Regions from separate parts of the Pantoea sp. KPR_PJ genome, predicted to be linked through region 1. Evidence: predicted binding sites of a transcription regulator. Region 1 holds the regulator's gene; each other region holds the start of a gene.
The links. The regulator PurR, encoded in region 1, represses purine synthesis genes. The targets are predictions, from matches to a motif close to CANGCAAACGTTTGCNTG.

Region 1 (9,858 bases):
TATCGCCTTTGTTGAAGATCCCGACGGCTACAAAATTGAGCTGATCGAAAATAAACATGCCGGTCACGGCCTGGGCAACTGAGTTTGCCGCTTCAGTCTGCCCGTTGCGGCAGGCTGAAGCTTTGCCTTCTGCTGCACCCTCCCTTTTTTTTTGCCATAATGCGCGCTGCCTATTTTCTGCAATGAGATGCTGATGTCTGAAACAAACTCCCTGAACGCGCTAAATCAACGTTTCCGAGGTTTTTATCCTGTGGTGATCGATGTTGAAACCGCAGGCTTCAACGCGCAAACCGATGCGTTGCTGGAGATTGCCGCAACCACGCTGAAAATGGATGAAGACGGTTGGCTGCATCGCGACCAGACGCTGCACTTTAACGTCGCCCCTTTTGAAGGTGCCCTGCTGCATCCGGAAGCGCTGGCGTTCACCGGCATCGATCCCGGCAACCCGCTACGCGGCGCGGTCAGTGAATATGAGGCGCTGCACGCCATATTCAAAATGGTGCGCAAGGGCATCAAAGATCATAGCTGTAACCGCGCCATCATGGTGGCGCACAACGCAACCTTTGATCTGAATTTTATGATGGCGGCAGCCGGGCGCGCAGGACTGAAGCGTAACCCTTTCCATCCTTTCGCGACCTTTGATACAGCGGCGCTCAGCGGGCTGGTGCTGGGACAAACGGTACTGGCAAAAGCCTGTAAAGCAGCGGGTATGGATTTTGACAGTACGCAGGCGCACTCTGCGCTCTACGATACCGAACAGACGGCGACGCTGTTTTGCGAACTGGTTAATCGCTGGAAGCGTCTGGGCGGCTGGCCGCTGCCGGCGGTGGATGCGGATGACGAGAGCGAGGCCGCATCAGCCTGAAGACAAAAAAGGCCGACTGAGTCGGCCTTTTTGTTTATTCTGCTTCTTTATGCTTCTCTGCCGTCTCTTTGATCAGCGACTGCAGCTCACCACGCTGGAACATCTCAACAATAATGTCACAGCCGCCGACCAGTTCACCGTCTACCCACAGCTGCGGGAAAGTCGGCCAGTTGGCGTATTTCGGCAGCTCGGCGCGAATATCAGGGTTCTGCAGAATATCCACGTAAGCAAAACGCTCACCACAGGCCGAAAGCGCCTGTACCGCCTGCGCAGAGAAGCCGCAGCTTGGCAGCTTCGGGGAACCTTTCATGTACAGCAGGACCGGGTTTTCTGCGATCTGGCGCTGAATTTTTTCTACAGTACTCATAATTGCCTTCCTTAATTCCCTACTTCGTGTTTGTTTATTGTAGCGACTTCGCCCCGCCCCTGAAAACGACAATTTCTGGCTTGCCGGGCAAAAACGCCATGTTTGTTAAATCGTTTCGTAAAGTTTTGACCTTTTCTGACGATAATCAAAACCTGAGCTGTTCATAACTGGTAATAACTCTGCTGTTATAAACTACTGAAATTGCTTATTTTGAATGCAACTTCTACCCTGTAACAGTTTAATGGAAAAATGGCTTAACTTTTGAAAAAAACCTGGCTTAGAATGGCCCCGGCGCTGATCCTTGATCAGATTTTTCTAACCTCGTTACGGCCAGTTGTCGTAACCGCTAACCCTGTAACCGGACTATGCGTTTACTGATTACGCTTTTCATTTTAGCTTTTGCCCAACTGTTTCTTAACGTCGCTTCGGCTTCGCCGCAAACGCCGGTTAATGCCAGTCTGCATAAAGCGGAGAAAAAGAGTGCGCGCGAAGATGAGCGGCGCAAGCGTCGGCCGGTAAAAACCAGCGCGAAGAAGTCTCGCCTGCCTGCTTCACAAAAATCAAAAGTCAAAAAGCAGCAGAAAATCGAAACCGCGTCACTTTCTCACTCCGCCAGTAAACCCAAAAAATCGTCATCTTCCTCCCGTAAACGCTATGGTCATCAGCGCACACTGAGCAGCATCAAAACTACCCGCGCTGCAAACGTGCAGAAAGTGGAAGCGGACGACGGCACTACCATCAAAATGAGCAAGTCTCACCGCCTGCGTTACCAGAAGGCGCGTGAAACGGCGATGACCAAACTGATGGGGCAGCTGGGTAAACCCTATCAATGGGGTGGCAGCTCACCGCACACTGGTTTCGACTGTAGCGGCCTGGTCTGGTATGCCTATAAAGATCTGGTGAAATTCAGAATTCCGCGCACCGCCAATGAGATGTACCATCTGCGCGACGCCTCACCGATCAAGCGCGAATCGCTGGAGAAAGGCGATCTGGTCTTTTTCCGCATTAACGGACGCGGCACCGCCGATCATGTAGGCGTCTATCTCGGCAACGGTAAATTTATTCAGTCGCCGCGCACTGGAAAAGATATTCAAATCAGCGCGCTTTCAGAGGATTACTGGCAGCGCCATTATATCGGCGCACGCCGCATGATGACGCCAAAGACCATACGCTGAGATAAAAAAACCGGGATATCCCGGTTTTTTTTGTGCCACTTTAATGCAGGATGGCGGTGAGGCTGAACGTCACAATCATCAGCAGCGCCGCACCAGTGGTCATCAATGCCAGTTTTAAATCGGTACTCATTTCCCCCCTCCTTACCCACACAGTTATTATGGTCTTGCGCAATTTTCCCATAGCTGGCGGTAAAAATCTCGTGTTATCTCGCAAGCCTTGCTAGAATCCCCGCCTTTGTTGCGCAACTGGCGCAACCGCAGTTTAGTCCGCACGCAACAGCCCCTGTTTTTTTCCTGCCAGGTAATGACTTTTCCGTCAAGAAATGCAGCAAATTAACAGAAAATAACCTTAGCGGACGCAAACGTTTAACATTATGCTTATCAGTAGCTTACTGACAGGTTCTGGAGTTTCTTTTTAATGGCAACAATCAAAGATGTCGCAAAGCGCGCCGGTGTCTCAACGACGACCGTTTCTCACGTAATTAACAAAACGCGTTTTGTTGCGGAAGAGACGCGCAATGCCGTCTGGCAGGCAATTCAGGAACTGCACTATTCGCCCAGCGCCGTAGCGCGCAGCCTGAAAGTCAACCACACCAAAACGCTGGGTCTGCTGGCAACCTCAAGCGAGGCGCCCTATTTTGCTGAGATCATTGAAGCGGTTGAGCACCACTGCTTTGAACGTGGCTATACCCTTATCCTCGGCAATGCGCATAACGATTTACAAAAGCAGCGCGCCTACCTGTCGATGATGGCGCAAAAACGTGTTGATGGCCTGCTGGTGATGTGCTCTGAATATCCGGAAGACCTGCTAAAAATGCTGGAAGAGAACCGCAACATCCCCATGGTCGTGATGGACTGGGGCGAATCGCGCGGTGATTTTACCGATACCGTACTGGATAATGCTTTCCAGGGTGGCTATCTGGCAGGTCGCTATTTGATCGAGCGCGGCCATCGCGATATCGGCGCTATCCCCGGCCAGCTGGAGCGCAATACCGGCGGCGGTCGCCACGCCGGTTTTCTCAAAGCACTGGAGGAGGCTGGCATCGCCGTGCGTTCTGAATGGATCGTGCAGGGCGACTTTGAGCCTGAATCGGGCTACCAGGCGATGCAGCAGATCCTGCAGCAGAAACAGCGTCCGACAGCAATATTCTGCGGAGGCGATATTATGGCGATGGGTGCGATCTGCGCGGCCGATGAGATGGGGCTGCGCGTGCCGCAGGACATTTCGGTGATCGGTTATGACAACGTACGTAACGCACGCTACTTCACGCCCGCCCTGACCACGGTACACCAGCCCAAAGCCCAGCTCGGTGAGAAGGCGCTGGAGATGTTGCTGGACCGTATTACCAGTAAACGTGAAGAGTCACAGACCATCGAAGTGCATCCGGCGCTGATTGAACGTCGCTCTGTAGCTGACGGTCCGTTCCGCGACTATCGCCGTTAATCTTCGCTTAACCACTCCTGATTTAGCGTTTGCGCATCGCCCAGATAGCTCAGTAGCCAGCTGAGCGCGGGTGATGCCCGCTCTTCTGACCAGCTCACGCAGCAATGGCTATCGGGAAAAGTGACCGGCAGCGTGAGCTCTGCCAGTTCACCCCTGTCCAGCAGAGGACGTGCAAGGTGCCCCGGCATCATCGCTACGCATAGCCCATCCAGCACGCAAACCAGCCCCGCCTGCCAGTCAGGCACTACCAGGCGCCGCTGGTTATCCAGCGTCCAGGTCATACGGCGCGGCAGCGCGCGTGAGGTATCCTCCAGCACCAGCGATGGCCAGGCGCGCAGCACATCATCATCCAGCCGGGACTGCTGTGTCAGCGGATGGTGACGCGCAACCACGCAGCGCCAGTTCAGCGCCCCCATATCGCGAAAGGCAAAGCGACCGCCAACCGGTATGGCCTGGGTTGCGCCAATAGCGACGTCTACCCGCCCGTCGGCCAGCGCGTCCCAGACGCCGTTAAAGACCTCATAGCTGATATGCAACTCCATATCGGGGAAGTGTCGATAGAAATCGGTCACCAGTTGACGGCTGCGCGGCAGTTTCACAATCCGGTCAACTGCAATGCTGAGCTGTCCGCGCCAGCCGTTTGCCAGCTGTTGACACTGCCTGCGGGTAGCGAGCATTTTTTTGATAACGTCCCGTCCTTCACGAACAAAATGTTCGCCGGCCGCGGTCAGGGTGACCTCGCGATGCTGACGTTCAAACAGCGCCACTGCCAGCCAGGTTTCCAGCTGCCGCACCGTATAGCTGACGGCAGACGGCACACGGTGCAGCTCCTGCGCCGCGGCGCTAAAGCTGCCGGTACGTGCTACGGCATCAACTACCTCAAGGGCATATTCAGACCACATCGACTTTCCTTTCAAATTTTTTCACAGCACTCTGCAAATTTTACCGTTTCACAGCCTGAGGTGCACCCTTTTACACTTTGCCGCGTTTAATCTGCCTGACTAATAATGAGAATGAGTCGAACCATGCTGTCTTCAAAAGGATTCATGCCTTACCTTGCCCTGCTCAGCATGCTGGGTTTCCTGGCAACGGATATGTACCTGCCCGCCTTCGGCGCAATGCAGGTGAGCTTTGCCACTTCGCCAGGCGTCATCAGCGCCAGTATGAGTCTGTTTCTCGCGGGATTTGCTCTCGGCCAGCTGTTCTGGGGACCGCTTTCCGACCGTATTGGCCGTAAACCCGTGCTGCTGATGGGCCTGGGGCTGTTTGCGCTTGGCTGCGCCGGCATGCTCTGGGTGGAGAATGTGGCGCTGATGCTGGTGCTGCGCTTTATTCAGGCAACAGGCGTTTGCTCAGCAGCAGTCAGCTGGCAGGCACTGGTGGTTGACCGCTACCCCCAGGCGCGCGCCAATAAAGTCTTTGCCACGATTATGCCGCTGGTTGCGCTGTCGCCGGCGCTGGCACCGCTGCTCGGTGCCTATTTAATCAGCCATTTTCACTGGCGTTCCATTTTCCTGGTGCTGACGCTGACTGGCGTCGTGTTGATGCTGGTTACGCTGCGTTTACCTGCTCGTCGCCCGACAGTGAAAGAAGCCGCCGATCAGCCCGGTTTTCTCACGCTGATGCGCTCCGGCATCTATCGGGGCAACGTGCTGATCTATGCCGCCTGCTCCGCCAGCTTCTTCGCCTGGCTGACGGGCTCACCCTTTATTCTTGCCGACGCTGGTCTGACGCCAGCGGATATCGGCCTGAGCTACATTCCACAGACCATCGCGTTTTTACTGGGTGGATTTGGCTGCCGTGCCCTGCTCAGCCACTTTGCGGGCACGCGGCTACTGCCGTGGCTGCTGACGCTCTATAGCCTGAGCGTCGGAACGCTGTTTGCCGTGGCGCTGATGGATAGCCATCCTCTGGTCGCTCTGCTGCTGCCGTTCTGCGGCATGGCACTGGCTAACGGTGCTATCTATCCCATCGTGGTTTCCAGTGCGCTGCTACCCTTTCCGCACGCAACGGGTAAAGCCGCCGCGCTGCAAAATACGCTGCAGCTTGGCCTGTGTTTTATCGCCAGCCTCGCCGTTTCCGCAGGTTTACAACTGCCGCTACTGATGACTACGCTGGTTATGGTGATCACGATTGTCCTGGCAGTCATTGGCTACATCTGGCAGCGACGCGCCAGCGCACAAACAGATGTTGTCCGCACAACCACTCCCTGCCAGGATAATCACTAAGGCAACTTTTATAGTTAGCCGCCTAACAATAAGTCGTTGAACGTTGACCTGGTTGAGCATATACTCAGTCAGGTTAACAATTCTGCAATATATCAATAAGATAATAGTTTCACGCTTAGGCGAGCTCTGTCGCCCGGATGGTGTCTGCGCGCGTCCCCGCTGTGCCAGACAAAGATTTTCAGATTCAATCCTCTGTAAAACGTCGGATATCAGGCGCACGGAGCGATCCGTGACTTTTCTCACAACGCCTGGGAAATTGGCTATTCTTTTTCTCAGGTTCAAGCGGACAGGTGATGGAGAAGCTATGAGTTCATCGTGTATAGAAGAAATGAGCCTTGAAGAAAACCACTGGTATCGCATTATCCACGAGATGCTGGAAAAAGCGGACATCGAAATCAACGGCAGCCGCCCCTGGGATCTGCAGGTTAAACATCCAGACTTTTTTAAGCGCGTGATTCAGGAAGGCTCACTGGGTCTTGGCGAATCTTATATGGATGGCTGGTGGGAGTGTGAGCGGCTTGATATGTTTTTCCACCGTGTGCTGAAGCACAAGCTGGATCAGCAGTTACCCCATCACTTCAAGGACACGCTGCGCGTTGCTGCGGCACGCCTTACCAATCTGCAATCAAAGAAACGCGCCTGGATAGTGGGAAAAGAGCATTACGACCTGGGTAACGATCTGTTCACGCTAATGCTTGATCCCTATATGCAGTACTCCTGCGCCTACTGGAAAGAGGCGGAGACACTGGAGCAGGCGCAGGAAGCAAAGCTGGATATGATCTGCCGCAAACTACAGCTTGAACCTGGCATGACCCTGCTTGATATTGGCTGTGGCTGGGGCGGCCTTGCCGCTTACGCCGCACGCCACTACGGTGCCATCGTGCACGGCGTGACCATTTCGGCCGAGCAGCAGAAGCTGGCACAGCAGCGCTGTGAAGGACTCAATGTTACTATTCTGCTTCAGGATTACCGCGATCTTGACCAGCAGTTCGACCGCATCGTCTCCGTGGGCATGTTCGAACACGTTGGCCCCAAAAACTATGCCACCTACTTTGACGTGGTGGACCGCAATCTGAAACCAGAAGGGTTATTCTTACTGCATACCATTGGCGCTATCCGCACCGACATGAACGTGGATCCCTGGATCGATAAATATATTTTCCCTAACGGCTGCCTGCCTTCGGTACGCCATATTGCTGATGCCAGTGAACCCCACTTTATTCTGGAAGACTGGCATAATTTTGGTGCGGACTATGACACCACGCTTATGGCCTGGTATGAACGCTTTATCCAGGCGTGGCCGCAGCTGACGGAGAAATATGGGGAGCGTTTTAAACGGATGTTTAGCTATTACCTGAACGCCTGTGCTGGCGCTTTTCGCGCGCGCGATATTCAACTGTGGCAGGTGGTGTTCAGTCGAGGTGTCGAAGGCGGTCTGCGCGTTGCGCGCTAAATCGCTGAGAAGATAAAGGCGCGTAAGGCGCCTTTACCTGGATTATTCAGCGTCGTTGCTGAGCGCCACAGCGGCGGCCGCTTCGCGTTGAGCCAGCACTCGCTCAACGGTATCGACAATCGCCTGCGTATGCGGATCGATCTCGATATTAACGCGGTGGCCCAGTTTTTTTGCCCCGAGGGTGGTGCGCTCCAGCGTTTCCGGAATCAGATAGACGCAAAATTTGCTTTTTGTTACGTCGCCAACGGTCAGACTTATGCCGTCGATGCCCACAAAACCTTTGTGCAGAATATATTTCATCTGCGCCGGATCCTGAATTTTAAACCAGACTTCGCGGTTGTTTTCTGACTGGATAATTTTGCAGATTTCCGCAGTGGTCATAATATGGCCAGACATCAGATGTCCACCAATCTCATCACTGAATTTGGCTGCGCGCTCAATATTGACCACGTCGCCCTGCTGCAGATCGCCTAAATTAGTTACGCGCAGCGTTTCTTTAATCAGATCGAAACTGACGCGGTTCCCCTCAATCGCTGTGACGGTCAAACAACAGCCGTTGTGGGCCACTGATGCCCCCAGCGCCAGCCCCGGCAACAGCTCTTCCGGCAGCTCGGCCACGTGGGTGCGAAACAGTTCTTTTTCTTCTATGGACACAATCTTTGCGGTGCCCTGCACAATTCCGGTAAACATAGTTTTGGCCTCTGCGAAATTTGCTCTAGCTTATCACAGCTTAGCGTGCAGATTTTATTTCCGCGTTGCGCCTCTCTCCGGTTGGGAATATAACGCACAGCATGACAAAACTTGGTGAATCCCGTTAATCCCGCTACACTATCCGCGCATTTCTTCGGGTTCTTTCCCCTTTCTCTTTTTTGACAGGTGTTAACGTGCAGAAGTATTTAACAGAAGCGCGTCAATTGCTTGCCCTTGCGATTCCGGTCATCCTTGCTCAGGTGGCGCAGACTGCAATGGGATTTGTAGATACCATTATGGCCGGCGCGGTAAGCGCCACGGATATGGCCGCCGTTGCAGTCGGCACCTCTATCTGGCTTCCGGCCATTCTTTTCGGTCATGGTCTTCTGCTGGCATTGACGCCCACCGTTGCGCAACTTAACGGCTCCGGCCGCCGCGAACGTATTGCTGAACAGGTCAGGCAGGCATACTGGCTGGCTTTTTTCGTCGCTATTCTGATTATGGTGGTGCTGTGGAATGCCGGTTACGTCATTCGCGCTATGCACGATATCGATGAACAGCTGGCATTAAAGGCCGAAGGCTACCTGCATGCACTGCTGTGGGGCGCGCCCGGCTATTTGTTCTTTCAGGTGATGCGCAATCAGTGCGAAGGCCTGTCAAAAACCAAACCCGGCATGGTGATGGGGTTTATTGGTTTGCTGGTCAATATTCCGCTTAACTGGATTTTCATTTACGGCCATTTGGGTATGCCGGCGCTGGGAGGCGTAGGCTGTGGCGTGGCGACCGGCTCCGTCTACTGGGTGATGTTCCTGGTAATGCGCCTTTGGGTGCGTCGTATGGGCAGCATGCGCGATATCCGTATGAACAAGCGCTGGTCGCCCCCGTCGCGTACCGTGCTGCAAAGGCTGTTTTCACTTGGCCTGCCGGTGGCGCTGGCGCTGTTTTTTGAGGTGACGCTGTTCGCTGTTGTGGCGCTAATGGTCTCACCGCTGGGCATTGTCGATGTGGCCGGTCATCAGATTGCCTTAAACTTCAGCTCGCTGATGTTTGTTTTGCCGCTGTCGCTAGGCGTCGCCACAACCATTCGCGTGGGCTATCGGCTGGGACAGGGCTCGGCGGAGCAGGCGCGGGTGGCGGCCTGGACTGCGCAGGGCGTGGGGGTCTGTATGGTCGCCATCACGGCGTTACTGACCGTCACCTTCCGTCATCAGATCGCCCTGCTCTACAACGACAATCCGGAAGTGGTAGCGCTGGCGGCGCAGTTGATGCTGCTGGCGGCTATCTATCAGTTCTCTGATTCTATCCAGGTGATCGGCAGTGGCATTCTGCGCGGCTATAAAGATACGCGCTCTATTTTCTTTATTACTTTTATTGCCTACTGGATCCTCGGGTTGCCCAGCGGCTATATGTTGGCCATGACCGACTGGATTGTACCGCGTATGGGACCCGCCGGTTTCTGGTGCGGCTTTATCATCGGCCTGACGTCGGCGGCCATAATGATGCTGTGGCGCATTCGTCGTCTGCAACAGCTTCCAGCACAGGTGATCCTGACGCGTGCAGCGCGCTAAGTCTCTGAACGGGCCAGAAAAGGCCCGTTACGCCTAAAAAAACGACGCATAGCACAGTTGCTGGTCAG
Region 2 (9,858 bases), on a different contig from region 1:
CTTCCTGATTGCCCGCCTGATGCTGGCTCAGCTAATGCTGCGCGTCTACGGCATTCATACCCTTCCTGCCCTGATTACCCACAGTAATGGCCGTCCTGCCTTTGCCGATCGCGATCTGCCTGACTTTAGCATTGCGTATGCCGGAAATATCGTTGGCGTATTGCTGGCCGAGGAAGGGGGGCGTGCCGGGCTGGATATGGAGATTGTCCGCGCCCACAGCCGACAGACTCAGGAACAGTTGATGCAGTCGCTGACCTCAGGCGAACGGGCCTGGATCAACGCGCAGCAGGATTTTATGGAGGCGGTGACGCAAATCTGGACGCTGCGCCAGAGCATTCTCAAGCTGACCGGCGAAGGGAGCGACCCTATGGACTCGCTAAGGCTGCAACCTGCGGCTGGTCGCCTGCGTTCGACAAGCTATCCCGATATCCAGGCAGTGTGTGACGCTGAGCCGACGCTGGTCTGGTCATGCGCCCTGTCGCCCGCTACCCAGCGTCTCCATTTATGGGAAGTAGATGCCTCACATCAGTGGCATGCGCTGCGCGACGTTGAGATGAGCAAGCCGAATATCGGGCCGCGCACGCTGCGGCTGACCAGCTCGCCGCTGGAGCGTAGCACCCATCCTCAGATGTAAAAAAGGCCGCGTAAGCGGCCTTTTTTTAATGTGCGTCGATAAACGCGATTTTCAATACAAACAGCAGCGCTACGACGACCACGCAGGGGCTGATCTCACGCCAGCGTCCGGTACCCAGCTTCATGATGCAGTAAGCAATAAAGCCCAATGCGATCCCTTCGGTAATGGAGAAGCTGAACGGCATCATGGCGGCGGTAACAAAGGCTGGTACCGCTTCAGTCAGATCGTCCCAGCGCACGCGCGACAGGCTGGCCGTCATCAGCACGCCAACGTAAATCAGCGCGCCTGCGGCCGCGTAGCCAGGCACCATCGCCGCCAGCGGCGACAGGAACATCACCAGCAGAAACAGCACGCCGGTGACGACTGCCATCAGGCCGGTCCGCCCGCCAATGGCGACGCCAGACGAGCTTTCGATGTAAGCGGTCACTGACGACGTCCCCGCCAGCGCGCCAGTGACTGAACTTACGCTGTCAACAAACAGCGCCTGCTTCATGCGTGGGAACGTGCCCTTCTCATCAGTCAGACCCGCTTTATCGGTCACGCCGATCAGGGTGCCGGAAGAGTCAAACAGGTTTACCAGCATAAAGGAGAAGATGATACCCGCCATACCAATATTGAACGCGCCTTTGATATCAACCTGCCCGACCACACTGGTAATGGCGGGAGGAGCAGAGAAAAGGCCCACATACTTTACGTCACCCAGCGCCCAGCCGATTGCCGTGGTGATCACCATGGAGATCAGCACCGCTGCATGAATATTGCGTGATGCCAGAATCGCGATAATAAAGAAGCCAAGTGCCCCGAGCAGGACGCTGTGCGAAGTCAGATTCCCCACGGCAGCGATGGTATCGGGATTGGCCACGATAATACCGGCGTTTTTCAACCCCATCATGGCGATAAACAGGCCGATACCCGCCGTAATGCCGACGCGCAGGCTCAGCGGAATATTGGCAATCATCCAGTAGCGCACGCGCAGCAGCGTCAGAATCAACAGGCCCAGTGCTCCCCAGAAGATGGCCCCCATGCCGACCTGCCAGGAGTAGCCCATTGCCCCGACGACCACAAAGGCAAAAAAGGCGTTTAGCCCCATCGCGGGTGCCAGCGCAACCGGCAGGTTAGCAAACAATCCCATCAGGATGCTGCCAAAGGCGGCGATCAGGCAGGTGGTGACAAATACCGCCTGCGTATCCATGCCCGCCACGCCAAGGATCTGCGGGTTAACAAAGACGATGTAAACCATCGTCAGAAAAGTAGTGATACCCGCAATAACTTCGGTACGCACCGTGGTGCCATGTTCCTGCAGCCTGAATATGCGCTGCAAAAAGCCTTGTTTACTCATGCCAACGACCCTGATGAAAAGAAACCGGCGCGTATCCTGACCGCTTTACTGAACCAATACAATGATTTTTCGCAACCGTTTCCGGGATAGCAATCGACGATGATTAGGTTAAAGTGTGGGCTGTCCCGCAATAAAAGGATCCCGAAAAATGTCAGTAGCGTGTGTATTTTTTGACTGCGACGGTACGCTGGTGGACAGCGAACGGCTCTGTACCCAGGCGTATGTAAATACCTTTGTCCACTATGGTATTACCTGCTCGTTGCAGGAGATGTTCGAGAAGTACAAAGGTGTACAGCTTTACGACATTATTCGCGATATGGCGGAGACACATCAGACTACGCTGCCCCAGGAAACATTTGAAACCGACTACCGCGCCGAGGTGGCTCGCCTGTTTGACGCGTCGCTGACGGCGATCCCTGGCGCAAAAGCATTGGTTGAGAAAATCACCGTTCCGATGTGCGTTGTCTCTAACGGCACGGTTAAAAAGATGCAGCATTCGCTGGGCCTGACCGGAATGCTGCCCTGGTTTACCAGCCACCTCTACAGCGGTTACGACATTTCAAGCTGGAAGCCCGCGCCTGAACTGATGTATTACGCCGCCGAACAGATGCAGGTGCCCATTGAGCAGTGCATTCTGGTGGATGACTCTGAAGCGGGTGCCCGTGCCGGCATTGCGGCGGGCATCCCGGTATTTTACTACTGCGCCGATGCGCATAACCCTGCGATCGACCATCCGCTGGTGACGCCCTTTACCAGTATGGGGCAGCTACCGGCGCTGTGGCAGGCGCGCGGCTGGCAGCTGACAGGCCAGGCGTCAGCCAATCGCGCCGAGTGAATCTTCGTTGCCCTGCTTTTTCGGTAGTAAAAAGAGCGTGGCGAAAATATCCAGCAGGTAGATTAGCGCCAGCAGCGTGATCGCCGCCACGAAGGAGATTTTCGCCACCAGCAGGCCAATCACCAGCGGACCAAAACCGCCGACGCCGCGGCCGAGGTTAAACAGGACGTTCTGCGCCGTGGCGCGCGCCTGCGGCGGAAAGGTATCAGAGATCAGCGCGCCGTAGCCGCCAATCATGCCGTTGACAAACATGCCCATCAGCGCACCGGTAAACAGCATCACCGTGGGATCGCGCAGCTGGGCGTAGATCACCACCATCGCTACTGCGCCAAACTGATAAAGCAGAAAAATTTTCCAGCGCGCAAAGCGGTCTGCCAGCACGCCAAACAGCCAGATGCCAAAGGTCATTCCCACGACCGTCACCGCCGTCCACAATCCCGATTTGGTCAGGCTGAAACCAAAGTTAGTGGAGAGATAGCTCGGCATCCAGATCATCAGGCCGTAATAGCCAAAATTCTGCACCGAGGTGAGGATAAAGATACCCAGACTGGCTTTTGCCGTGGCGCGATCCTGCACCAGCATTTTCAGGCGCGCTGGAAAGGAGAGTGACGGCGTCTGCTTCGCCTGACGGGTAAAGGCTTCGGGTTCACCCATGCTACGGCGCAGCACAAAAGAGAACAGCGCAGGCAGCAGGCCGACCAGAAACATGCCGCGCCAGCCAATCACGCCCAGCAGCGCTGGCGTAATAAAGGCCGCCAGCAGTACGCCAAGCTGCCAGCCGATGCCCACCCATGCCGAGGCGCGATTGCGCTTCTCCACGGGCCAGGCTTCGGCAATCAGCGCCATACCGATACCAAATTCACCGCCCAGGCCCATGCCAGCCAGCGTACGGTATGCCAGCAGATCCCAGTAGCCCTGCGCCACCGCACACAGGCCGGTGAAGAGGGAGAACATCAGGATCGTCACGGTAAGGATGCGGATACGCCCGAAGCGATCGCTAAGATGACCAAACAGAATGCCCCCAACCACTGCGCCAGTCAGCGTCCAGGTCACCAGCGAGCCCGCCTGTGATGAGTCCAGCGCCAGCGACACGCTAATGGCTGGCAGCATAAATCCCAGGATCAGCAGATCGAATCCATCCATTGCGTAACCACTGACCGCGGCCAGCATCGCCTTTGCAGGCGTGACGCTCTGCTTACTGCGGGAAAGAGACATGAATCAGCACCTTAATAAGAAAATGTGCGCCGATTATATAAAGGAAACGGTTGCGTATAACAGAAAAAGCGGTAGTCCGTGCGCCAGATGGCGCACGGTGGGAGAGCCTCAGGAAGGTTTACTGGAGCCGTCATCGCCGGACAGCAGCTCATCCAGCCGGTCGCCGCCCACATGACGGAAATCCTGTCCTTTAACGAAATAAAAGATGATTTCACAGATGTTCTGGCAGCGATCGCCGATACGCTCAATGGCGCGGGCGCAGAACAGCGCGGTCAGCACGCTGGGAATTGTGCGCGGATCTTCCATCATATAGGTCATTAGCTGACGCACGATGCCTTCGTACTCTTTATCGACCTTTTTATCTTCACGGTAGATATTAATGGCTTCGTTAAGATCCATACGCGCGAACGCATCCAGCACATCGTGCAGCATCTCTACAGTATGGCGGCCAAGTGACTCCAGGCTCACCAGCAGTGGCATATGCTGCTGGCCAAATTTCTCCAGCGCGGTGCGGCTGATTTTCTCTGCCACATCGCCGATGCGTTCCAGTTCTGAGATGGTTTTGATGATCGCCATGACCAGACGCAGGTCGCTGGCGGTCGGCTGACGCTTGGCGATGATGCGCACGCAGGCTTCATCTATTTCCACTTCCATCATGTTGACCTTCTGGTCGCCGTCGATAACGCGCTGCGCCAGTTCGCCGTCAAGGTTGTGCATCGCGGTAATGGCGTCGGTAAGCTGCTGTTCAACCATGCCGCCCATGATCATTACCTGGGTGCGAATATGTTCCAGCTCCGCATTGAACTGACCGGAGATATGTTTGTTCAGGTTTAAGTTATCCATGGTTATCTCCTGATAAATCAGCCGTAGCGGCCCGTAATATAGTCTTCTGTCTGCTTCTGTGCAGGCTTGGTGAAGAGTCTGTCCGTATCGCTGAACTCAATCAGCTCGCCCATATACATAAAGGCGGTATGGTCAGAGCAGCGCGCCGCCTGCTGCATATTGTGGGTGACGATCACCACGGTATAGTCCTGCTTCAGCTCGGTGATCAGCTCTTCGATGCGGCCAGTGGAAATGGGGTCGAGCGCGGAACAAGGCTCGTCCAGCAGCAGAACTTCCGGGCGGATCGCGATGCCGCGCGCAATGCACAGGCGCTGCTGCTGGCCGCCGGACAGACTGTACCCGCTCTGATGCAGCTTGTCTTTGGTTTCATTCCACAGCGCGGCTTTGCTCAGCGCCCACTGTACGCGCTCGTCCATGTCGGCACGTGACAGCTTTTCGAACAGACGCACGCCAAAGGCAATATTGTCATAAATCGACATTGGAAACGGCGTCGGCTTCTGGAAGACCATGCCGACGCGCGCGCGCAGCAGGGCGATATCCTGATGTGACGCCAGGATGTTTTCGCCGTCCAGCAAGATGTCCCCTTCGGCTCGCTGCTCAGGATAGAGCGAATACATCTTATTAAAGGTACGCAGCAGCGTGGATTTGCCACAGCCTGACGGCCCGATGAAGGCGGTGACCTGATTTTTCGCAATATCCAGGCTGATATTCTTCAGCGCGTGGAACTTGCCGTAATAAAAGTTCAGGTTACGCACCTGGATTTTACCGCTGTTTGAAGTCGCAATACTCATTGCTTGTCTCTCATAAACAACGCCGCACAGGGCAGCGCCGAAGGTTATCCGTGTTTGCTTTTGGTGAAGATGACGCGCGCCAGAATGTTCAGCAGCAGCACACAAAGCGTGATAATCAGCACGCCCGCCCAGGCCAGGCTTTGCCACTCGGCAAAGGGGCTCATGGCGAACTTAAAGATGGTGACCGGCAGGTTCGCCAGCGGCTGCATCATGTCGGTAGACCAGAACTGATTCGACAGCGCGGTAAACAGCAGCGGCGCGGTTTCACCTGCGATGCGGGCGATCGCCAGCAATACGCCAGTGAGGATGCCCGATACCGACGCTTTCAGCGTGATCGCGGAGATCATTTTCCACTTCGGCGTGCCCAGTGCGTAAGCCGCTTCACGCATACTGTCTGGTACCAGGCGCAGCATGTTTTCAGTGGTGCGGATAACAATAGGGATTTGCAGCAGCGCCAGCGCGATGACGCCCGCCCAGCCGGAAAAGTGCTGCATCTGCGCCACCACAATGGTGTAGACAAACAGCCCAACCACAATCGACGGTGCCGAGAGCAGAATGTCATTAATGAAGCGAATCACTTCGGCCAGCGCTGATTTACGGCCATATTCCGCCAGGTAGACGCCAGCCAGAATACCCAGCGGCGTACCGACAACCGTGGACCAGAAGATCAGCAACCCGCTACCCGCCAGGGCGTTAGCCAGTCCGCCGCCAGCCGTATTAGGCGGAGGGGTCGATTCGGTAAACAGCGACCAGCTCAGCCCGTCAATGCCGCGCGTAACGGTGGTAAAGAGGATCCACACCAGCCAGAACAGGCCAAAGGCCATTGTCAGCAGCGACAGCGTCAGGGCAATTTTGTTTTTGGTGCTGCGCCAGGACTGCATTTTACGGCGTGACGCATCCAGTTCGGCGCGTGCCTGTAATTCAATGGTCGTCATGAGCGCGCTCCTTCATTTTTGGACAGGCGCAGGATCATCAGCCTGGAGATCGCCAGCACGATAAAGGTGATGACAAACAGGATCAGCCCCAGCTCCATCAGCGCGGCAACGTGGACGCCCGACTCGGCTTCAGCAAACTCATTCGCCAGTGCAGAGGTAATGCTGTTGCCCGGCATAAACAGCGAGGCGCTGTCGAGCTGGTAGGTGTTGCCGATAATAAAGGTCACCGCCATGGTTTCGCCCAGCGCACGTCCCAGGCCCAGCATCACGCCGCCAATCACGCCGTTTTTGGTAAACGGCAGCACGATGCGCCAGATCACTTCCCATGTGGTGCAGCCAATACCGTAGGCCGACTCTTTCATCATGACTGGCGTCTGCTCGAACACGTCACGCATCACCGACGCAATGTAGGGGATGATCATAATTGCCAGGATCACACCTGCCGCGAGGATACCGATACCAAACGCAGGACCAGAGAAGAGTGCCCCGACAAACGGGATAGCTGACATCACGTTCCCCACCGGCGTCTGAAAATATTCAGCAAACAGCGGTGCGAAGATAAACAGGCCCCACATGCCGTACACGATGCTGGGGATCGCCGCCAGTAGCTCAATCGCGGTGCCGAGCGGACGACGCAGCCAGCCCGGGGCCAGCTCGGTCAGAAACAGCGCGATGCCGAAGCTCACCGGCACAGCAATGATTAACGCAATCAGTGAGGTCACGAGCGTGCCGTAAATCGGCACCAGCGCACCAAACTCTTCATTTGGCGCATCCCAGGTTTTCGACCACAGGAAGGAGAAACCAAATTTCTGGATGCTCGGCCAGGAGGAGAAGATCAGGGAAACGATAATGCCCCCCAACAGCAACAGCACAATCAGCGCTGCCAGCTTAACCAGCGCGCCGAAAATCATGTCACCTTGCTTACCCGGAGCTTTGAATGCCGGCTTCGTTGCAGCCATAGAAGTTTCATTCTCAGAAGGTTGTAGAGCGACCGCCAGTCACCCGTCGATCTGGCCGGACATCTGTCCGGCCCGGTTTTTCGTTACTGGTATAGCGCTTTGCCTGAGCTGTCCTTGATGCTGGCTTTCCACGCCTCGCGGATCTGTGCAGTCACGCTGTCTGGCAGCGTGGCATAATCCAGGCTGGTGGCCGTTTTGCTGCCGTTTTTATAGGCCCAGTCGAAGAACTTCAGCACTTCACTGCCTTTCTCAGCGTTAGCCTGATCCTTGTAAATCAGAATGAAAGTGGTGGAGGTGATTGGCCACGCATCATTGCCTTTCTGGAACGTCAGGTCCTGGGCAAAGGATTTGCTCCAGTCTGCGCCTTTCGCCGCGTTGGAGAAGCTGGTTTCGCTCGGTGCTACCGGCTTACCGTCAGCATCAACCAGTTTGGTATAGGTCAGGTTGTTCTGTTTGGCGTAAGCGTATTCCACGTAACCAATTGAGCCCGGCAGACGCTGAACAAAGGCCGCCACGCCATCGTTGCCTTTACCGCCCAGACCGGTCGGCCAGTTAACCGTATTGCCTTTGCCGATTTTGCTGTTCCACTCTTCGTTCACTTTCGCCAGGTAGCTGGTGAAGACGAATGAAGTGCCGGAGCCGTCAGCGCGACGCACCACGTTGATATTGCTGTCAGGCAGTTTTACGCCAGGGTTCAGCTTAGTGATGGCGGCATCGTTCCACTTTTTGATGTTGCCCAGGTAGATGTCACCCACGGTTTTGCCGTCGAGCGTCAGCTCGCCTGATTTTACGCCCGGAATGTTGACGGCCAGTACGACGCCACCGATCACTGTCGGGAACTGAAACAGACCGTTTTTCTGCAGGTCTTCCTCTTTCATCGGCGCATCTGACGCACCGAAATCCACGGTTTTCGCAATAATCTGCTTCACGCCGCCCGATGAGCCAATGCCCTGGTAGTTGATTTTGCTACCGGTAGCTTGCTGATATTCTGCTGCCCACTTGGCATAAACCGGTGCCGGGAAAGTCCCGCCCGCGCCCGTCAAATCGGTCGCTGCAAAGGCAGAAACCGCGCTTACGGCGAGCGTGGCGGTAAGGATTCGGGCTACGGTGCTACGCATCAGTGTCATATTCCCTCCAGGGGAGTTTATTTCAGGCTTGAAGCCGTTGTAGTCGGAGTCAGTGATTGCTGCTGGAGGGAAAATAGGACAGTTTGATGACAGTGAAATGTAGAAAATGTGACAGATTTATGACAAAGCGCAGAGTGAAAAAGTAGCGAAAAGGCATGACGGGCGGGAGAGATAATAAAAAACCCGGCAAATTCACCGGGTCTGTTATTCGTTAACTGTGACGCTATGCTGTTACTCGACCGTTACCGACTTCGCCAGGTTTCGTGGCTGATCAACGTCAGTGCCTTTAATCAGCGCGACATGGTAAGAGAGCAGCTGTAACGGCACGGTATAGAAGATCGGTGCAATGACCTCTTCTACATGCGGCAGAGAAATAATCTTCATGCCGTCGCTGTCGCTGAAGCCCGCATCCTGATCGGCAAATACATACAGCAAGCCGCCGCGCGCACGTACCTCTTCAATATTTGATTTCAGCTTCTCCAGCAGCTCGTTGTTCGGTGCCACAACGATAACCGGCATATCAGCGTCAATCAGCGCCAGCGGGCCATGCTTCAGCTCGCCAGCAGCATAGGCTTCGGCGTGAATGTAGGAGATCTCTTTCAGCTTCAGAGCCCCTTCCAGGGCGATCGGGTATTGGTCGCCGCGTCCGAGGAACAGCGCGTGGTGCTTATCGGAGAAATCCTCCGCCAGCAGCTCAATGCGTTTGTCCTGTGCCAGCATCTGCTCGATGCGGCTCGGCAGCGCCTGTAGGCCATGCACAATCTCGTGCTCAATGTCGGCTGACATTCCCCGCAGTCGACCCAGCTTCGCCACCAGCATCAGCAGCACGGTCAGCTGTGTGGTAAACGCTTTGGTGGACGCGACGCCGATTTCAGTCCCGGCTTTGGTCATCAGCGCCAGATCTGACTCGCGCACCAGTGAAGAACCGGCCACGTTACAGATCGCCAGTGAACCGAGGTAACCCAGCTCTTTGGTCAGGCGCAGCGCCGCCAGCGTATCAGCGGTTTCGCCAGATTGCGACAGCGTGATCAGCAGGCTGTTTTTGCGCACCGCCGATTTGCGATAGCGGAATTCAGAGGCGATTTCGACATCGCAGGGGATGTTTGCCAGTGATTCGAACCAGTAACGGGCAACCATGCCTGAGTTATAGGAGGTGCCACAGGCAATAATCTGGATATGT
Region 3 (9,858 bases), on a different contig from region 1:
AGCACAATTTTTTCACCGTTAATGCCCCCGGCGGCATTGATATCTTCAGCCGCCTGTGACGCCCCTTTCCAGTACTGCGCACCATAGGTGGCATTCGGCCCGGAAAATGGCCCGGCGACGCCGATTTTGATCTCTGCCTGCGCACTGAGCGCGGCGCTGAAACAGCCTGCAATCACGACGTTTAATGACAACTTGATCATTTTCTGAGACATGCTGTCTATCCTCAACACAGTTAGTTTGCGTTTGCCCGACCACGGCGCAGGAGTAATACATGTTGTTTTTCAGGTTCAGGAAAGTCATGTGCGGCTGCGACAGCCGACATGTATCGCAAGCAAGAACCTCGCCAGAACGGATCAGATAGCAAGATTTCGCTGAAGGAAGGTGGCAACGCCAGCGACAGCGCACGACGTCACCTTCTGGTTCATTTAAACGTAGGCGGGGATTGGCAACACGCCAGCACCCTGTTGGTGCATAATGCGGTTGATCACAGATTCTTGCCCTGCGACAGCGGCAAACCCGCTAAGCTGTGGGTGAGGTCACTTATTACCAGGAGAGCGAATGCCTACACAACGGAAAAGCCTTAACCGCCAGCAGGCGCTGGACGAACTTGAACGCCTGTACGACGACGCCGTGAATGCCCTGCGCGCCGCCATTAAAGTTTATACGGAACAAGGTGAGTTACCCGATGCCGCCGCTCGCCATGAAGGGTTATTTGTTTACCCTGAGTTGCGCATTACCTGGCGCGGTGAAGGCCCGCAGCAGAATCGCACCCGTGCCTGGGGACGCTTTACCCATACCGGCAGCTACAGCACCACCATTACGCGCCCGGCGCTGCTGCGCCACTACCTGAGCGAACAGCTGGCGATGCTGGAAAAAGAGTATGAGGTGGAAATTCAGGTGGGGCCATCCAGCCAGGAGATCCCCTATCCTTACGTTATTGATGGTTCCGATCTGTCGCTCGATCGCACCATGAGCGCCAGCATTGCGCGACATTTTCCAACCACAGAGCTGTCACAAATTGGTGACGAGACCGCCGACGGCCTGTTTAATCCAGACGCCATTTTCCCGCTGTCGCATTTTGACGCGCTGCGCACCGACTTCTCTCTGGCACGCCTGCGCCACTATACCGGCACCTCGGTCGAGCATTTCCAGCCCTTTGTGCTGTTCACCAACTACACGCGCTATGTTGATGAATTTGTGCGCTGGGCCACCGAGCAGGTGCGCGATCCCAATAGCGATTATGACAGCCTGGCCTGCGCAGGCGGTGCGGTGATAACCGTCGATACGGCTGAAGACGATGCAGCTATGCTGGATCTGGCGTGGAAAAAGCACCAGATGCCAGCGTGGCACCTTACGTCGCCAGGGCGACGCGGCATTACCCTGGTGAATATCGGCGTTGGCCCGTCCAACGCCAAAACGATTTGCGATCACCTGGCGGTCATGCGCCCTCACGCCTGGCTAATGATTGGACACTGCGGCGGCCTGCGCGAAAGCCAGCGCATCGGCGATTATGTGCTGGCCCACGCCTACCTGCGTGACGATCATGTGCTCGACAGCGTGTTGCCACCCGATATTCCGGTGCCGAGCATTGCCGAGGTGCAGCGTGCACTCTATGACGCCACTAAAGCGGTGAGCAATATGCCGGGAGAAGAGGTCAAACAGCGACTGCGTACCGGCACCGTGGTCACCACAGACGATCGTAACTGGGAGCTGCGCTACTCCGCTTCGGCGCTGCGTTTTAACCTGAGCCGTGCGGTCGCGGTTGATATGGAGAGCGCCACCATTGCCGCGCAGGGTTACCGCTTCCGCGTTCCTTATGGCACGCTGCTGTGCGTATCGGACAAGCCACTGCACGGTGAAATTAAGCTGCCGGGCCAGGCGAACCGCTTCTATGAGGGGGCTATCTCTGAGCATCTGCAAATAGGGATCTGCGCGGTAGAACTGCTGCGCGCCGAGGGTGACAAGCTGCATTCACGCAAGCTGCGTACCTTTAACGAGCCGCCGTTCCGCTAACCGGCAAAATCACGGGATAACGTTTCCGTGTATTTTCGTCACCCGATGCAGTAAAGCGGGATCCACTCCCGCTTTACCAGGTCAGATGCAAAAAGCGGGAGCCGCTCCCGCTTTACCAGGTCAGATGCAAAAAGCGGGAGCCGCTCCCGCTTGACTATCTCAACAGCCAGAACTCTCTCGCTACCCAGCCAAGTACGGCTAACACCGCTGGCACCAGCAGCGTCCAGGTAATACGATCGTTGAGATGATCAAACTTGTCATCAATACGCACAAACTTTTCATCTATACGCTGGAACCTGTCATCTATGCGCTCGAACTTTTCATCCATGCGCTCGAGCCTGACATCTATGCGCTCAAACTTTTCATCCATGCGCTCGAGCCTGACATCTATGCGCTCAAACTTTTCATCCATACGATCGAACCTTTGATCTATACGCTCAAATTTTTCATCGCTATGTCCATCCCTGTCGTCATTGCGTTTTAAGGCCTCATCAAGACGCACATTTATCGCATTAATCCTTCCGGCCTGTTCACTATTCTGCTTTTCAATCCGGGCAAACCCCTCCAGCATTTCGCAGCGCAGTTTAAACTGCCCTGTCCACAGCGCTTCCACATCTCTCTTCGTCGCAAAATGCTGCGCGCGTTCGGTCAGCACAGCCAGTTCCGTTTTAATCTGATGGGTATTCTGCTCAAGCCGATCAACACGTTGGGTGAGCCGTTCCATGGGATTACCTCCTGACAGCTGAAGAGGGAGTAAAAGCGGGGGCTGATAGCGGGGTTCATAATGTGATGCCTGTTCCATGAGGATCTGCTCCCTGGCGCGTTATCCATTCTGTTGCTGACGCCTGCCCGCACCGTTGGAAATTTAACCAGCTTTTCGCTCAGATAACATTCCACGTTTCGCTAATTTGTCAAAAATTAGCCAGCAGATTGCGCAGCCGCGTTGCTTCTGAGTGACATCATCGCCGCAGCAGGAACGCGTTAACACCTTTTCTGACACATTCTGGAAGCCAGTACGCAATCCTTTCTGAAGAAACACGAAATGCGCGCAAGCGATATCGCCTGACGCGCAGAGACAGGAGCAAGGGGGCGCAGCCTGTCGCTGCGCCAGCGGAAGGGATCAGGCGCTCAGCCAGCCAAGCTTGATGACGAACAAAATTGAGAGGATAACCAGCGCCGCGTTAATTTCTCTGGTGCGACCACTCAGCAGTTTCACCACGGTCCAGGTAATAAAACCGAAGGCAATTCCGTTGGCGATTGAGTAGGTCAGCGGCATTGTCAGCGCGGTGACGGTAACCGGCGCCGCGGTCGTCACATCTTTCCAGTCGATTTCAGCCAGACCAGAGGCCATCAGCACCGCAACAAACAGCAGCGCCGGAGCAGTGGCATAGACCGGCACACTCCCCGCCAGCGGCGAGAAAAACAGCGCCAGCAGGAACAGAATCGCAACAACAATGGCGGTCAATCCGGTTCGTCCGCCTGCACTCACCCCAGCGGCCGATTCCACATAGCTGGTGGTGGTTGAGGTGCCCAGCAGCGAGCCAAACAGCGCAGCAGCACTGTCTGCTACCAGCGCGCGACCCATTTTCGGGATGTTGCCCTGCTCATCGGCCAGGCCAGCGCGTTTGGTTACGCCCAGCAGCGTGCCGGTGTTGTCGAATACGTCGACAAACAGAAACGCAAAGATCACGCTGACCAGGCCGACATTAAACGCCCCGGCAATATCCAGCTGCATAAAGGTGGGGGCAATCGAGGGGGGAGCAGAAAAGACGCCGGCAAAAGGCGACAGGCCGATACCCATTGAGATAAAGGTGATCAGCAGAATGCCGATCAATACTGCACCGGTGACGCGACGGGCTTCCAGCGCGACAATCACCACAAAGCCGAGCAGCGCCAGCAGGGGGCCGGGCTTCGTGAGATCACCCAGTCCCACCAGGGTCGCCGGGTTATCCACCACAATGCCAGCGCCTTCCAGCGCAATCAGCGCGAGAAACAGCCCAATACCGGCGGCAATACCCGCACGCAGGGGCAGCGGAATGCTGGCAATAATCCACTCGCGGATTTTAAAAATCGACAGCGCAAAAAAGATTACCGCGGAGAGAAATACCGCACCCAGTGCAATCTGCCAGGTGTAGCCCATGTGCAGCACAACGGTGTAGGTAAAAAAGGCGTTAAGGCCCATACCTGGCGCCAGTGCAATAGGATAGTTGGCAATCAGCCCCATTAACACCGAACCGATCGCGGCGGCCAGGCAGGTGGCCACGAAGACAGCGCCTTTATCCATTCCGGTCGCGCCCAGAATGCTGGGATTGACAAAGAGAATGTAGGCCATCGCCAGGAAGGTGGTAATGCCCGCAACCACTTCGGTTCGAACCGTTGTGTTGTGCGCTTTTAGCTTGAACAGTTTTTCTAACATCATCATCTCTCAAGAGCGGAGACGGCACGAATGCGCGTTCTCACTTGCCAGTGTGGGTTACATGCTGATTATTGTGTTACTCACGCGCAGCGGGCCGCTGCATGCTGACGGCCGCTGACGTAACGCCCTGTTTCTGCGTCAGACCTGAACAGATAGCAAGCACTGTGCCACACTCAGACGCAATCGTTTACTTCGCCAGCCCTGGCAATTTCTAAGAGAAATCTGAACCAAATCGAGGCGCGATTATGGTGCATTGCCCCGATGCTGCGCAATCGTTTTCATCTGCGCTGATCGCTCATTAAAATTCTGCGTTACCGCACGCTTCAGCAATCGCAACCGCGATATCGCTCACGTTTCCGTTGCGCGGCAGCGCGGCACAAATCGCCCCGTGTACAATCTTGTTAACCTTTTATTAACTTTGAGGTCGTGCGGTATGAAACCCGCCATTCTGGTTATCGACGATGATAAAGCTGTCTGTGAACTGCTGCAGGATGTGCTGAGCGAACAACAGTTTTGCGTTTACTGCTGTCACTACGGGCGAGATGCACCGGCACTACTGGCACAGTATCCCGATATTGCGCTGGTAATGCTGGATATGATGCTGCCAGACACCAACGGCCTGCTGGTTTTGCAACAGCTACAGCGTCAGCGTCCGGATCTGCTGGTCATGATGCTGACGGGAATGGGCTCTGAAGCAGAGATGGTGGTTGGACTGGAAATGGGTGCGGATGATTACATAGCCAAGCCGTTTAACCCGCGCGTGGTGGTGGCCAGAGCGCGCGCGGCGCTGCGGCGCGGCGGGCGTGTACCCCAGCCGGAGGCCGCAAACCCCTGCTGGCGCTTTAATGGCTGGCAGCTGGATGAGTCACGCTGCCAGCTGTTTAATCCGCAGCATGAACCGGTTCCGTTGACACAGGGCGAGTATGCGCTGCTGCGTGCGCTGCTGCGCCACGCACGCAAGGTGCTGACGCGCGATCAGCTGCTGGAGCTGACGCACGGTGAAAGCCTTGACGTGTTTGACCGCACCATCGACGTGCTGATCATGCGCCTGCGCCGCAAAATTGAAACCCACCCGCACCAGCCGGAGCTGATCCGCACCATACGAGGGCTCGGCTATGTCTTTTCCGCTGATGTCGTACGACCGGAAACGGTCCGGCTGTCAGCCTGAACAGGCCGCAGCCGAACCGCCCGGGACTATTTCACCGTCCAGCCTTTGTAGCTGCCAACGTTGTTGCGATCGATCAGCGTAACCGGGATCAGGACCGGCTTATCGGGGGCCGGTTTGCCCTGTAAAATGTCATAGCCAATCTCGACCGCTTTCGCCGCCATTACCTGGGGATCCTGCGCGGGCGTGGCAACAAACAGCGAGTTCTTACGCTTCAGGGCCTCTTCGCCATCGGGAGATCCATCGACGCCAACAATAAAGAATTCGTTACGCTGCGCCTGTTTCGCTGCCAGATCGGCACCGATCGCGGTTGGATCGTTAATAGCAAATACCGCATCCACTTTTGGGTTGGCTGACAGCAGCCCGGTCATCACCTCCAGCCCGCCTTCGCGGCTGCCTTTCGCATTCTGATTCCAGGAGAGCAGCTTGATCTCGGGATGGCGCTTCAGCTCGGTCATGCAACCCTCCACACGGTTCTGCACGGCGGAGACTGGCGGCCCGTTAATGATCAGCACATTGCCCTTCTCTTTCAGGCGATCGGAAATATATTTACAGGCAATCTCACCCGCCTGGGTGTTGTCTGAGGTAATGGTTGCGTTGGCTCCGTCAGCCGCCACGTCCACTGCCACGACCACGATCCCGGCGTCACGCGCACGTTTTACCGCAGGCGCGATGCCTTTGGAGTCCGCAGCGTTAAGGATAATCATGTCGACCTTTGCCGCAATAAAGTTGTCGATTTGCGCTACCTGCTGGCCGAGATCGTAGCCGCTGGAGACCAGCGTCACGTTGACCTTATCCCCCGCCAGCTCGTGCGCCTTCATCTCTGCGCCCTTGGTAATCTGCACGAAAAACGGATTGGCGAGATCGCCGACGGTGACGCCGATAGATTTAAGCTCTTTTGCCTGGGCGACAGAGGCGCTGAACAGCGTCGCCGCCAGCAGCCCGGTTACAATCGGATTGAAACGCATAGACCTTCTCCTGCTGTTATTAAAATCGCCAACGGCTGAATGGCGGAGGGTAAAGAAGCGATGTGCCGCGATCAGGAGACGTGATGCCGGGTGCGATATTTGTCGATCAGCACCGCAATAATAATCACCGCGCCCTTGATCACCAGCTGCCAGAAATAGGAGACCCCCATCAGCGTCATGCCGTTATTGAGCGTGGCAATGATCAGCGCGCCAATCAGCGTGCCGGTAATGGTGCCGATACCGCCGACAAAGCTGGTGCCGCCAAGGATGACTGCGGCAATCGCGTCAAGCTCATAGCCCACGCCGAGGTTGCCGTTGGCGCTATAGAGGCGTGACGCTGACATCAGCCCGCCCAGTCCCGATAACAGCCCGCTCATGGCATAGACAAACAGCAGCACAGCGCTAACCTTGATGCCGGTCAGCCGCGCCGCCTGCATGTTGCCGCCAACCGCATAGATGTGCACACCCAGCGTGGTGCGGCGCAGAATAAACCAGCAGATGGCAATGACCGCAAAGGCGATAACAATCAGCCAGGGGACCGGCCCGAGATAGCCGTTACCTATCCACTCAAAGCTGATATCGGAGTTAATCACCGTCGTGCCGTTCGCCAGCAGGTAGGCGGCCCCGCGCAGCGCCGTATAGGTACCAAGCGTCACGATAAAAGGCGGCAGTCCCGCCCAGGCGACCAGGATGCCGTTAAACAGCCCCATGACCAGTCCCGCCCCCAGCGCCATGGGAATAGTCATGCTGGCGAGCATGGGATCGAGTGACGCCACCATGGCAACCACCGCCGTGGTGCCCAGCATGGAGCCCACCGACAGATCGATCCCGCCGGTAAGGATCACAAACGTCATGCCAGCCGCCAGCACAATATTGATCGACGCCTGCCGGGTAATATTCAGCAAATTGGCCTCGGTGAAGAAATTGGGCGCAATCACGCCAAACACCACCACAATCAGCACCAGAATGGGCAGAATGCCAACGGTTTGCAGCAGATCGGCCATCAGCGCCCGTTTAACGGTGGGCGACTTTGCGCCCGTGCTCTCTGTCGTCACAGTTTTCTCCTTATCGCTCTTCAGGTGACGCAACGTGTGCCCCGGTGGCCAGCGTCATAATATTTTCCTGGCTGATTCTGGCCTGCTCCAGCTCGCCTGCGAGGGTGCCTTCCCGCATGACATACACCCGGTCGCTCATGCCAACAATTTCTGGCAGCTCGCTGGAGATCATCAGGATTGCCACACCCTGCTGTGCCATCTGGTTCATCATGCGATAGATCTCACTTTTTGCGCCGACGTCGACGCCGCGCGTCGGCTCATCAAGGATCAAAATGCGTGGGCCAATAGAGACCCAGCGTGAGATCAAAAGCTTCTGCTGATTGCCGCCGGAAAGCCCGCCGGCACGGACCTGCGCATGAGGGACGCGGATATTGAGCGTGGCGATGGCGTCGCGGGCAATTTTCTGCCCTTTCCGACGGTTCAGCAGGCCATAGCTGGCGTCGCGCTCCAGCGTCGCCATCACAATATTCTCCTGCGCCGCCATCTCCAGAAACAGCCCCTGCTCTTTACGGTTTTCCGTCAGGAAACCGATGCCGCGCGCGATGGCGTCACGCGGTGACTGAATGGTGACCTTCTGACCGTCAATCCAGATCTCTCCCCCGGTCGGTTTACGCACGCCGAAAATGAGCTGCGCCAGTTCGCTGCGCCCTGCGCCAACCAGCCCGGCCAGCCCCACGATCTCTCCGGCGCGCACCGCCAGGCTACTGGGGCGCACCTTGCCGCCGTCAGTCAGGTGATTCACCGCCAGCCGGATCTCGCCAAAAGGAATGGTGCGATCTTTATTAAACAGGTCGCTGAGTGAACGTCCCACCATCATACGCACCAGTTCACTGGCGTTCAGGTTGTCCCGGGTCAGGCTGCCCACATACTGCCCGTCGCGCAGCACGCTGACGCGGTCTGAGAGCTCGTAGACCTCTGCCATACGGTGGCTGATATAAATGATCGCCATCCCTTCTGCGCGCAGGCGCTTAATCAGTGCGAACAGCTGTTCAGTCTCGCGATTGCTCAGCGCTGCGGTGGGCTCATCCATTACCAGAATGCGGCTGTTGCGATGCAGCGCACGCGCGATCTCCACCTGCTGCTGCTCTGCAATGCTAAGGCGACTGACGCGGTCAGTGGCGTTGAACTGTGCGCCGAGTCGGTCAATCACCTGCTGCGCCTCATCAGCCATCTGGCGGCGGCGTATCAGCCCGCCGCGCGCGATTTCACTGCCGAGAAAAATGTTTTCCGCCACCGTTAAGTTGGGCGCAAGATTGATCTCCTGATAAATCAGGGTAATACCCGCCGCCAGCGCCTCTTTCGGCCCCCTGATGTTATAGGGCTGCCCGTCGATCAGGATCTCACCGCTGGTCGCGCTGTAGGCACCCGCGAGGATCTTCATCAGCGTACTTTTCCCGGCGCCGTTTTCGCCCATTAGCGCATGAATTTCACCGGGATAGACCGTGAGATCGACGCCTTTGAGCGCATAGAACTGACCAAATCGCCGCTTGATATCGCGCATTTGCAGAATCGGGGTGGCTGTCATGGGTCGCTCCAGATAACCGTGGTAATGGCTGAGTAAAGCAATGCCAGATAAATGGAAAATGTCAGAGCCCGTTCATATTTGTCATAAACGACGCCAGACTGCGCCCTATACTCGCCTCATCACGGCGGGCGCGGAGGCGTGGAATGCGGCATGAACATCCCTGGCAGGCGGGCGCACGCGGTCGCCTGCTGCTGTTCAACCTGCTGGTCGTCTGCGTCACGCTGATGGTGAGCGCGGTGGCAATTCTGGGCTTTCGCCACGCCGGACGGATCCAGGAGCAGGCGCAGGCGCAAACTCTGGCCGATATGCGCGCCAGCCTGGCACTGGCACGCGATACCGCCAGCGTGGCGACGGCAGCCGTACGGCTGTCGCAGGTGGTGGGTGCGCTGGAATATCAGAGCGAATCGCAGCGCCTTGAGCAGAATCAGCAGGCACTGCAGCACTCGGTGGCGCTGCTTGCCTCTGCGCCGCTGGCCTCCCGCCAGCCCGAACAGGTGGCGCGCATTCGCGCGCGCAGTCTGATGCTGGAGCAGACCATCACCCGACTGCTGATTAACGGTCATCAGCGCCATCTCCAGCGTAACGCCCTGCTCAGCGGCCTGTGGCAGTCACAGCTGCTGCTGGAGCATATCAACCGCCTCGCCCTCAATGGCCGCCCCGTGGCATCGCTGCGCCAGCAGACCGGGCACCTGATTAACGCGGCGATCCGCACGCCA

Region 2: HP564_RS18745 (NCS2 family permease) is a predicted target of PurR. The motif match lies at 2,042-2,059, and genes of this name have one in related genera.
Region 3: HP564_RS05745 (NCS2 family permease) is a predicted target of PurR. The motif match lies at 4,606-4,623, and genes of this name have one in related genera.

Annotation. Positions count from the first base shown of each region.
Region 1 covers NZ_JABMIK010000001.1:934,992-944,849, reverse strand. The annotation lists gene gloA (lactoylglutathione lyase) at 1-82, shown strand, start outside; gene rnt (ribonuclease T) at 194-865, shown strand; gene HP564_RS04510 (Grx4 family monothiol glutaredoxin) at 900-1,235, opposite strand; gene HP564_RS04505 (C40 family peptidase) at 1,598-2,407, shown strand; gene HP564_RS04500 (YnhF family membrane protein) at 2,448-2,537, opposite strand; gene purR (HTH-type transcriptional repressor PurR) at 2,826-3,851, shown strand; gene punR (DNA-binding transcriptional activator PunR) at 3,848-4,753, opposite strand; gene punC (purine nucleoside transporter PunC) at 4,877-6,079, shown strand; gene cfa (cyclopropane fatty acyl phospholipid synthase) at 6,384-7,532, shown strand; gene HP564_RS04475 (riboflavin synthase subunit alpha) at 7,575-8,222, opposite strand; gene HP564_RS04470 (MATE family efflux transporter) at 8,417-9,790, shown strand.
Region 2 covers NZ_JABMIK010000011.1:79,177-89,034, forward strand. The annotation lists gene HP564_RS18740 (4'-phosphopantetheinyl transferase superfamily protein) at 1-634, shown strand, start outside; gene HP564_RS18745 (NCS2 family permease) at 660-1,973, opposite strand; gene yieH (6-phosphogluconate phosphatase) at 2,122-2,808, shown strand; gene HP564_RS18755 (MFS transporter) at 2,788-4,023, opposite strand; gene phoU (phosphate signaling complex protein PhoU) at 4,132-4,866, opposite strand; gene pstB (phosphate ABC transporter ATP-binding protein PstB) at 4,884-5,657, opposite strand; gene pstA (phosphate ABC transporter permease PstA) at 5,702-6,592, opposite strand; gene pstC (phosphate ABC transporter permease PstC) at 6,589-7,551, opposite strand; gene pstS (phosphate ABC transporter substrate-binding protein PstS) at 7,635-8,678, opposite strand; gene glmS (glutamine--fructose-6-phosphate transaminase (isomerizing)) at 8,910-9,858, opposite strand, start outside.
Region 3 covers NZ_JABMIK010000002.1:206,545-216,402, forward strand. The annotation lists gene HP564_RS05730 (branched-chain amino acid ABC transporter substrate-binding protein) at 1-212, opposite strand, end outside; gene HP564_RS05735 (AMP nucleosidase) at 559-2,013, shown strand; gene HP564_RS05740 (hypothetical protein) at 2,168-2,737, opposite strand; gene HP564_RS05745 (NCS2 family permease) at 3,134-4,432, opposite strand; gene HP564_RS05750 (winged helix-turn-helix domain-containing protein) at 4,863-5,597, shown strand; gene HP564_RS05755 (ABC transporter substrate-binding protein) at 5,624-6,562, opposite strand; gene HP564_RS05760 (ribose ABC transporter permease) at 6,634-7,566, opposite strand; gene HP564_RS05765 (sugar ABC transporter ATP-binding protein) at 7,628-9,142, opposite strand; gene HP564_RS05770 (ATP-binding protein) at 9,286-9,858, shown strand, end outside.